DNA from 3 places in the Nesterenkonia rhizosphaerae genome. Region 1 is predicted to be linked to each of the others. Evidence: riboswitches for the same ligand, from Rfam matches in the RefSeq annotation. Region 1 holds a riboswitch; each other region holds the start of a gene.

Region 1 (3,201 bases):
GATATCGACCCGGTTCCCGGGGATCAGCTGCGCCAGGCGCTGGAGGCCGCGGGTCCCTACTTCGTAGAGAACGGGGATGTGGACAGTCAAGATGAGGTGGATGAGGCTCTGGAGACTCTGTTCCACCCCGAGTTCGCGCAGAACCGTGAAGCCACCGACGCCGCCGGCACCGAGAACGCCGCCGATGAGGCCAATATCTCCGATGAAGAAGACTAATCAGGGGACCTGAACGATCATGACTTCTGCACCTGCCACACCCGTTGACCAGCCCGCTCAGAACAGCTCCGCTTCAGCTGGCAGAACCAGCGCGGGCCGAAGACTGCCCGGCGGGAAAATCCTGCTGGGGCTGATCGTCCCTATTGTGCTGCTGGTGCTGTGGTGGCTGGCCACTGATGTGCTGAATATCTTCACCAATGTTCAGCTACCCCCACCGCAGCGGGTGTTCAATGCCGGAGTTGGGCTCTTTGAATCAGGGGCCCTGACCGCCCATATCGGGATATCCCTCCAGCGGGTCCTGCTGGGCTTTGCGGTTGGCGCTGGCGCTGGACTTCTGCTGGGGTCCTTGCTGGGCCTCTCCCGGCTAGCCGATGCCCTGCTGAACCCCACCGTGGGAGCTGTCCGGGCGGTGCCCTCACTGGCGTGGGTGCCGCTGATCCTGCTGTGGATCGGGCTGGGCGAAGAAGGCAAGGTGCTGCTGATCGCCATCGGTGCCTTCTTCCCCGTCTTCACTGCAGTTCACACTGCACTACGGCATGTGGATCCGCAGCTTGTAGAGGCTGGCCGGGCCTTCGGGTTCCACGGGGTGCGGTTGCTGACAACTGTCCAGCTGCCCGCCGTCGTACCCACTGTATTCGCTGGGCTCAGGATCGGGCTGGCTCAAGCGTGGTTGTTCCTGGTGGCTTCGGAGCTGCTGGGTGCGGCAGAGGGCTTGGGATTCCTGCTGACTGAATCCCAGAACAACGGGCGCACTGACCGCTTGCTGCTGGCCATTGTGATGCTTGCTGTGCTCGGCAAGTTCTCTGACGCACTGCTGGGGCTTATTGAGCGCAAAGCTCTGAAAACCTGGGCTTAAACCGGCACCAAGGTGCTGGCTGTCTTACGGTTTGTGACGCTCCGCACCGACTGAATTGACGATAATGATCACTGATCATTTAGAGTAAATAACTGAACAACCCATCCAGAGCGACTGAGGGATCTGGCCCGATGACGTCGCAGCAACCCGGCTCCCCAATACAGGGAGTCATGGTGCTAACGCCAGAATCGATGGAGGAATTTTCATGTCTATCAGTGTGCCCGTATCCACGCAGCTGCCGGTTCCGCAGCAGTTGCTGGATGCCATTGAGGCCGTCGGTGCAGGAACGCTCGAACGCGAACTGAACCGAGTGCTTCCCACAGCGGAGATCGACCGCCTAGCAGAGGCAGGCATCGGCCGACTCCGGGTGCCGGAGTCCTACGGCGGCTTCGGACTGAACTGGGTGCAGACTTCCGAGCTGCTGGTGGAGCTCGCCGCCCAGGACAGCAATATCCCACAGGCCATTCGGGGTCACCTCGCGGTCCAGGAAGACGCATTGTGGCGCGGTGAACCCGATGAGCCCGCCCGTCGCTGGCTGCAGCGCCTGGGCCGCGGTGAACTCGCAGGCAACGCCTGGACCGAACCGGGGAAGGGCGGATTTCACCGCTCCGGAACCGTGGTGTCCGAGTCCGCAGGCGGGCCGGTGGTCAATGGGGTGAAGTATTACACCACAGGATCCCTGTTTGCGGACTGGCTGGATGTGACCGCCCGGGATGAACAGGGCCAGGAGCTTGCGGTGCTGGTGGCCCGGGACCAGCCCGGAGTGACAATCCAGGACGACTGGAACGGGATCGGCCAGCGCACAACGGCTTCGGGCTCTATGGTGCTGGAAAACGCCGCAGTGGCCGAATCCGAACTGCGGCTGCTGCACGAGCGGTTCCCGTACCAGACCGCGCTGTACCAGCATGTGCTGCTCATTGTGCTCGCCGGAATCGCCGAAGCGGCGGCACGGGATATCGCCGCAGCACTGTCCACCCGCAGCCGCACCTATACCCACGCCAATACCGCCACTCCCAACACCGACCCGCAGCTGCTCCAGGCCGTGGGGGAAGTCGATGCGGTAGCTCACCTGGCGCGTGCTCAAGTGCTAGAGACAGCGCGTGCCCTGGATGCGGCCTTCGCCGCCGCTGGAGGAGATGCGGAGCAGCAGTTGGAGGCAGCCAACCAGGTGGAGCTGGCCACCGGACGTGCACAGGTGGCACTGCATAAGCCGGTGCTGGAGGCCACCACCCGAGTATTCGACGCTCTGGGAGCCTCCGGCACAGACCGCAGCAAAGGGTTGGACCGCCACTGGCGCAATGCCCGGACCGTGACCAGTCACAACCCATGGGTCTATAAGGCCCGGATCGCCGGGGACTTTCGGGTCAACGGCACCGACCCGGTCCGCCTCTGGAGCGTCGGCGAACCTGACACCACCAAAGCCTGAAAGGAACCAGGATGTCTGAAACTACACTGACCCCACCAGCAGAGACAGATACAGCACTTCAGCCGCGCTCACACTGGGTTGACGCCGGCTGGGCCACCGAGGAAGAGCTGCAGCACTGGAGCGGAATCGCTGAGGAATTAGCGCAGAAGCTGGCAGCCGACGCCATCCAGCGCGACCGTGCCAATGCGACCCCCTTCGCTGAGGCGAAGCTCCTCAAAGACTCCGGACTGGTGAGCCTGCTGGTGCCGAAGGAGCACGGCGGAGGCGGCGGCCACTGGTCCACCGCCCTGACCGTGGTGCGCATCCTCGCCCGCGCGGATGCCTCCATTTCCCAGCTGCTGGCCTACCACTACATCAACGAAGGCAACATCGTCCTGACAATTACCGACGCCGCCGAACGGCAGCGCTGGTTCCGTGCCACCGCTGCCGGGCAGTGGATCTGGGGCGACTCCGTCAACCCCACCGATCCCGACTTGACCCTGGTACCAGAGGCTGAGGGCTGGGTGCTCAACGGTAAGAAACGCTACTCCACCGGATCCGCGGTCGGAGACGCGCTGCTGGTCAACGCACGCATCAGCGCAGGACCCGAAGCAGGGCGGATTCTGGCCTTCGTTCTGGAGAACGGGCGCGAAGGTGTGACCTACGTCGATGACTGGGACTTCCTGGGGCAGCGCCTGTCCTCGTCGAACACCGTGACCTACGA
Region 2 (3,201 bases), 220 kb from region 1:
GCGAGACGGGACGGGAACCGGGGCCTGCCGGTGTTTCGCCTGCGGTGCGCTGTGCGGAGGGCAGTGGATCTGAAGCTGTGATGGTCATATGTCTCACCTCGCGGAAGGAGTCTCGGCGGACTCGGTGGCAGGGAAGGGGATTGTGCGGGAGCGTCCGCGGAAGACCGCGATGGTCTCGGTGCCGTGAGTGACGGTGACGTCATAGATTCCGCTGCGGCCGCTGCGGGAGACCTCCACTGCCTCGGCCACTAGCTCATCATCGAGCTTCGCTGGTCGCAGGAAGTTGATATCCACCCCGGAGGCCACGGTGATCGTGCCGTCATCGCCGTCGGGATGGTTGCAGGCCATGGCGAAACAGGTATCAGCCAAGGTGAAGATCATGCCGCCGTGGGCGATTTTGAACCCATTGGTCATCTCTTCCCGCACGCGCATACGCAGCTTGGCGTGCCCGGGCTCGGCCAGCAGAACCTCTCCACCGAGCCAGCGGGTGCAGGAGTCAGTCTCAAGCATCCTATGCCGGGGGCCGTCTGCGGGCATGGGCACACCATTGCCGGCTTTCTGGGCAGTGTGCTCAGCAGTCTCCTCAGCGGTGGCTGGGGTGGCAGTGCTGGGTGCAGGCATCCGGGGCTCCTTGCATCAATTCCAGACCGATTGGTCAGTAAGTCAACTCAAGCACCCTGAAAATGTGATGTCAAGCACATTTAGGCGGCTCTATAGGATGGCATCATGTCCGCCGGTCGCTACGCCCCCAGCCCCTCAGGGGACCTGCACCTGGGGAACCTGCGCACCGCCCTGTTGTCCTGGCTCTTTGCCGCTTCAACCGGCCGTCCGCTGCTGCTGCGCTTTGAAGATCTGGACGCCGGCCGGACCATCCCCGGCTCCGCCGAGCGTCAGTTCAAGGACCTGAGGGCAATAGGCATCACCTTCAGCGGCGAGCCACTGTGGCAGTCCCAGCGGCAGCACCATTACGAGGCCGCCGTGGCCCAGCTGCGCGAGGCCGGTCTGGTCTACGAGTGCTTCTGTACCCGCCGCGAAATCCAGGACGCGCCCCGGGCGCCGCACGCACCGCCCGGGGCTTATCCCGGCACCTGCCGAGATCTCGGCGATGCAGAACGTCGCCAGCGCCGCCAGCAGCGGCCTCCGGCGCTGCGGCTGAAGGCTGAAGCCGGCGAGTACCGGGTGGCTGACCTGCTGCTTGGCGAGGTCACCGGACTCGTGGATGATCTGGTGCTGGTGCGCAATGACGGCACTGCCGCATATAACCTCGCCGTCGTGGTGGACGATCACTTAACCGGTGTGGACCAAGTGGTGCGCGGAGATGACCTGGCCAGCTCCACCCCGCGGCAGGTGTATCTGCGCGGCCTGCTCTACGGGCAGCAGACCGCTGAGTCGGTGCAATATGCCCATGTTCCGCTGGTGCTCAACCGGCAAGGTCAGCGGCTGGCCAAGCGTGACGGCGCGGTGACTCTGGGGCAGCTGAGTGAGTTGGGACAAAGCCCGGAACAAGTCCGCGATGAGCTCCTGGCCTCGCTGGGGCTGCCGCGTGGTCCTTTGGAACAGTCTGTGGAGACTTTTGATCCCTCTCGACTGCCGAAGCAGCCATGGGTGTTTAGCCCTGCATCGCAAAAACGCGGCCCAAGTGAGTCCATATAGCGAAACGTTTCATCCTGACTTGCGGCCCGTGCCACAAGTGGGCTTCACTTATAGCCACGGTCAAGAGTGCCAGCGCAAAACCCCGGTTTGCTGGCCGGCAACCCTCCTTCGCGGTGGGGTGCCCCGGGTGACGACCAGGTCGCAGCGCAGAACCGCGCTGAGGCAAGCGCGAGTCATGAGGAGACATCTCTATGTCTGAGAACACCCCCACTTTTTCCCCGGAAACCGCCAAATTCGAGACCCGGCAGATCCATGCCGGTGTCGCCCCGGATCCCGCCAGCGGTGCCCGTGCCCTGCCGATTCAGCAGACCACCAGCTTCGTCTTCCCCAGCACTGACGCTGCCGCCAAGCGCTTCGGGCTGGAGGAGATCGCCCCCATCTACACCCGGATCGGCAATCCGACGGTGGAAGCGGTTGAGAACAAAATCGCAGCCTTAGAAGGCGGCGTCGGCGCTCTGGCAGTCGGTTCGGGGCAGGCCGCCACATCACTGGCGCTGCTGAATATCGCTGAAGCCGGCAGTCATATCGTCGCCTCACCGACTCTCTACGGCGGCACGCAGAATCTCTTCAAGCACACGCTGCCCAAGTTCGGCGTGGAAGTCAGTTTTGTGGAGGACCCCGATGACTTGGAGTCCTGGCGAGCTGAGATCAAAGGCAATACTGTCGCGTTCTTCGCCGAAACCGTGGCCAACCCGCGCGGAGATGTGCTCGATCTAGAAGGTGTAGCTGGTCTGGCGCATGAATTCGGGGCACCGCTGATAGTGGATAACACCCTGCCCACCCCGTATCTGCTGCGTCCTATCGAATACGGCGCCGACGTGGTGGTGCACTCAGCCACGAAGTTCCTCGGCGGGCACGGCACGGCCATCGCCGGGGTGATAGTGGACTCCGGAAACTTTGACTACAGCCGCTACCCCGAGCGCTTCCCGGGCTTCAACCAGCCGGATGAGAGCTACCACGGACTTGTCTTCGGCCGAGACTTAGGACCGGAGGGCATCTTCGGAGTCAACCTCTCCTACATCCTGAAGGCCCGGGTGCAGCTGCTGCGCGACCTCGGCCCCTCGCTCTCACCCCATAACGCTTTCGAGATCAACCTGGGCTTGGAGACACTGAGCCTGCGCGTTGAGCGTCATGTCCAGAACGCCCAAGCTGTGGCGGAGTTTCTTCAGCAGCACCCTGCTGTGCGCCGGGTGTACTACTCAGGCCTGCCCTCCAGTCCCTGCTACGAGCGGGCGCAGAAGTACCTGCCCAAGGGCGTGGGCGCAGTGCTGGCGTTCGAGATCGATGCAGCAGGAGATCACAGCGCCCAGGCTCGAGCGGGACAGCAGGTGGTCGATGCGCTGGTACTGCATTCACTGGTCGCCAACGTCGGTGACGTGCGTTCGCTGGCCATCCATCCAGCCACCACCACGCATCGGCAGCTGGGTGAGGCAGAACAGCGTGCTGCAGGCATCAAGCCTGGCCTGGTGAGGTTGTCGGTGGGCCTGGAGCACATCGATGACATCCTGGCCGACCTCCAGCAGGCACTGGACACCCTGGACCAGAAGG
Region 3 (3,201 bases), on a different contig from region 1:
CGGGCCAGTTCCCCGTAGCGCACCGGTGAGGACATGGGCTCCCCCACAGCATGGGTGAGCCGGAAGCGCACCGAGAGCACCACATAACGAGGGGAGCCTTCGATGGTGCTGCGCTTGAGCAGCGAATCGCGGTAGCCGAAGCCCAGCTGTTCATTGTTCAGCACGACCAGCTCACGGCTGGACCGGTCCCATGCGCGGATATCCACCAGCGTCTGCGATACCTCAGCTCCGTAAGCCCCCACATTCTGCACCGGTGTAGCGCCTGTTGAACCGGGGATACCGGAGAGTGCTTCTAATCCCACAAGTCCGCGCTCCACCGTCCAGGCCACGACGTCGTCCCAGGGGTGTCCCGCCGCTACTGTCACCAGCACGCCGTCCTCCCCCACTGGCTCGGCGGTCACTCCGGTGACCGCCACTTGCAGCACGGTGCCGGCGAACCCCTGATCAGAGACCAGTAGGTTCGATCCGCCGCCGAGCACCAGCAGCGAATCGCGGCCAGCTTCACGCTCCGCGTCAGCCGGGAGCGGATGCTCCTGCAGCACCGAAAGGATCTGCGCCTCGGAATCGCCCACAACCCACTGCCCGGCGGGGCCGCCCACGCGCGCGGTGGTGTGCTCACTGAAAGTACGGGAGGAAGTCACCCGCTTAGCCTACCGGGGCGCGGTTGGGGCCCTTCTTTCGCGCTTTACCATCCCCTTTTCGCTTCACCATCCCGGATACGGGTAGGCATTGCGAAAACCGGATGGTAAAACGAGCGCAGCGGTCGGCACGGGAAGGCCTGCGGAAGTATCACTACATATTTTGAACATACTGTGACACTTTGTGACACCTGACATCTGCTTTTGCTCCGCGGAACCGCTAGAGTATGGGGAGTGCTTCGCGAGAAGCGGCCCTCACGATCCGGAATCGGGCCGCTCGCCAACCCCATGTTCCTGGGTGGCACCGGATTAAGAAGCGGCCCGTTTCAGACGGCTTCACCAGCCGTCACCATGCCCGGAACGGGCAAGAGCAGACTCAAGAAGGGACACTCTCAAAAGATGTGTCGAATGTCCGTGCGCTAATCAGCGCCACCCTCCATCGGCTGGCCCCCATCAGGGCCTGAAGCGCTGTGCCCACAATCGGGCACGCCGTTGCCTGTGACGCGGGCCCGTCGTCGTCATTCTCATCTCACCTACAGTCCACTGCGGCACACCTATCCCCGCAGAAATCCTTGAGGAGACACCCATGTTTGCACCAAAGCGCCTAACCGCAGCCCTGGCCGCCACCGCCCTGCTTGGCCTGACCGCCTGCGGCGGCAACGGAGACGCTGAAGCCATTCCGGAGGACCAGACCTCTTTCCGGATCGGTGTGGCCAACCTGCACGAAGGCCACCGGCAGCTGGAGGAGATTGCTGAGGAGGAGTTGGGCTACGAGATCGAGCTGGTCAACTTCACCGACTACAACCAGCCGAATCCCGCTCTGTCCAACGGCGACATCGATGTCAACTGGTTCCAGCACATCGCCTACCTCGCTGAGCACAACAACAGCTCCGGGGATAACCTGCAGCCCATCGGCGCCACCGAGATTGTGCCGCTGACCGTGTACTCCAACGAGTACTCCGATGTCAGCGACTTCCAGGACGGCGACACCGTAGCCATCCCCAACGATCCGGTGAACCAGGGCCGCGCCATCAACGTGCTGGTGGCGGCAGGACTGCTTGAACTGGCTGAGGAGACTGCACAGCCCGAGCCACGCCACATTGATGAAGCAGCGTCGACTGTCAGCGTCCAGGCCCTCGACGCCGCCCAGACCGTCAACGCGCTGCAGTCGGTACAGGGCGCTGTGATCAACAACAACTTCGCCCAGGACGCAGATCTTGACCCGAACGAGGATGGCCTCTTCTCCGACGATCCGAGCGACCCGAGCGCCTTCCCCTACGTCAACGCCTTCGTTGCCCGCGAAGCCGATGTAGACAATGAGGCTCTGCGTGAGATCGCTGCGCTCTATCACGACCAGCGGGTGCTGGACATCATTGATGAGCGCTCTGCAGGCACCTCGGTTCCCGCCGGCGATGTGACCGCGGAGGAACTGCAGGAGGCCCTGACCGATTACCAGGAAGCCCTGCGTCAGGCCGAGTAATCGCTTAAGCCTGCACCATCCCCCAGCACAGAAAGCCCAGTATTTGTGAGCACTCCGAGCACAGAAAGCACCGCTGCGCTCGCTGCTGGTGGAGGTCCGCTGATCCATTTCAGCAATGTGACGCGGACCTTCACCACCGGCAAGTCATCTTCAGTCACCGCCGTCGACGACGTCTCCTTCACCGTGAACCGCGGGGAGGTCTATGGCGTCATCGGCTTCTCAGGAGCGGGCAAGTCCACTCTGATCCGGCTCGTCAATGGTTTGGAGAAGCCCACCTCCGGGACCATCACCGTGCTGGGTCAGCAGATCTCCGGCATGCCAGAGTCCAAGCTGCGGCACGTACGCTCGCGCATCGGCATGGTCTTCCAGCAGTTCAATCTGTTCACCTCCCGCACCGTGGCCGGCAATGTGGCCTATCCGCTGAAGGTCGCCGGTTGGAAGAAGGAAGAACGTGAGGCCCGCGTTGCAGAGCTGCTGGAGTTCGTAGGCCTGGCCGATAAAGCCAAGGCCTACCCCGAGCAGCTCTCGGGCGGGCAGAAACAGCGGGTGGGAATCGCCCGCGCGCTGGCCGCTGAGCCGGACATCCTGCTGGCTGATGAGTCCACCTCCGCCCTGGACCCCTCCACCACGGAGGAGGTGCTGCGGCTGCTGCGCCGCGCCAACGAGGAACTCGGCATCACCATCGTGGCCATCACCCACGAGATGGAGGTCATCCGTGCCATCGCTGACCGGGTGGCAGTCATGGACAAAGGCCGGATCGTGGAAGAGGGCCCTGTCTACGATGTGTTCTCCAACCCGCGCAGCGGCGCAGAAGCCAGCTTTGTCGGTTCGGCCCTGAAGGACAGGCCCACCGACGCCGACCTGGCCCGCATCCGCAAGAGCACTTCGGGAAGGCTCATCACCGTCTCGCTGCGCGATTCTGCCGCAGTGGGAGCAGTCCTGGGCCGTGCGGCAGCATTAGGTGTCAGCTTTGAGATCGTGCACGGCGGCATGAACACCACAAAGAACGCTGCCTTCGGTCTGCTGACCATCTCTGTTGAAGGCGACGACGCCGCCGTCGCCGGTTTCCTTGCCGAACTTCGC

What was found. A riboswitch is a leader RNA that binds a small molecule or an ion and turns the genes downstream of it on or off. The one in region 1 is predicted to bind S-adenosylmethionine.
Region 2: it holds a riboswitch for S-adenosylmethionine, as region 1 does, so the genes downstream of both, ABEA23_RS08655 (O-acetylhomoserine aminocarboxypropyltransferase/cysteine synthase family protein) here and ABEA23_RS07695 (acyl-CoA dehydrogenase family protein) in region 1, are expected to answer to the same signal.
Region 3: it holds a riboswitch for S-adenosylmethionine, as region 1 does, so the genes downstream of both, ABEA23_RS02000 (MetQ/NlpA family ABC transporter substrate-binding protein) here and ABEA23_RS07695 (acyl-CoA dehydrogenase family protein) in region 1, are expected to answer to the same signal.

The regions. Positions count from the first base shown of each region.
Region 1 is NZ_BAABLW010000007.1:425,723-428,923, forward strand. Features, by position in the region: gene ABEA23_RS07685 (aliphatic sulfonate ABC transporter substrate-binding protein) at 1-216, shown strand, start outside; gene ABEA23_RS07690 (ABC transporter permease) at 236-1,072, shown strand; SAM riboswitch class I at 1,171-1,270, shown strand; gene ABEA23_RS07695 (acyl-CoA dehydrogenase family protein) at 1,278-2,498, shown strand; gene ABEA23_RS07700 (acyl-CoA dehydrogenase family protein) at 2,510-3,201, shown strand, end outside.
Region 2 is NZ_BAABLW010000007.1:646,052-649,252, forward strand. Features, by position in the region: gene ABEA23_RS08640 (phenylacetate--CoA ligase family protein) at 1-88, opposite strand, end outside; gene paaI (hydroxyphenylacetyl-CoA thioesterase PaaI) at 94-537, opposite strand; gene gluQRS (tRNA glutamyl-Q(34) synthetase GluQRS) at 724-1,653, shown strand; SAM riboswitch class IV at 1,712-1,828, shown strand; gene ABEA23_RS08655 (O-acetylhomoserine aminocarboxypropyltransferase/cysteine synthase family protein) at 1,845-3,201, shown strand, end outside.
Region 3 is NZ_BAABLW010000002.1:100,383-103,583, forward strand. Features, by position in the region: gene ABEA23_RS01995 (UDP-N-acetylmuramate dehydrogenase) at 1-641, opposite strand, end outside; SAM riboswitch class IV at 876-1,015, shown strand; gene ABEA23_RS02000 (MetQ/NlpA family ABC transporter substrate-binding protein) at 1,225-2,118, shown strand; gene ABEA23_RS02005 (methionine ABC transporter ATP-binding protein) at 2,164-3,201, shown strand, end outside.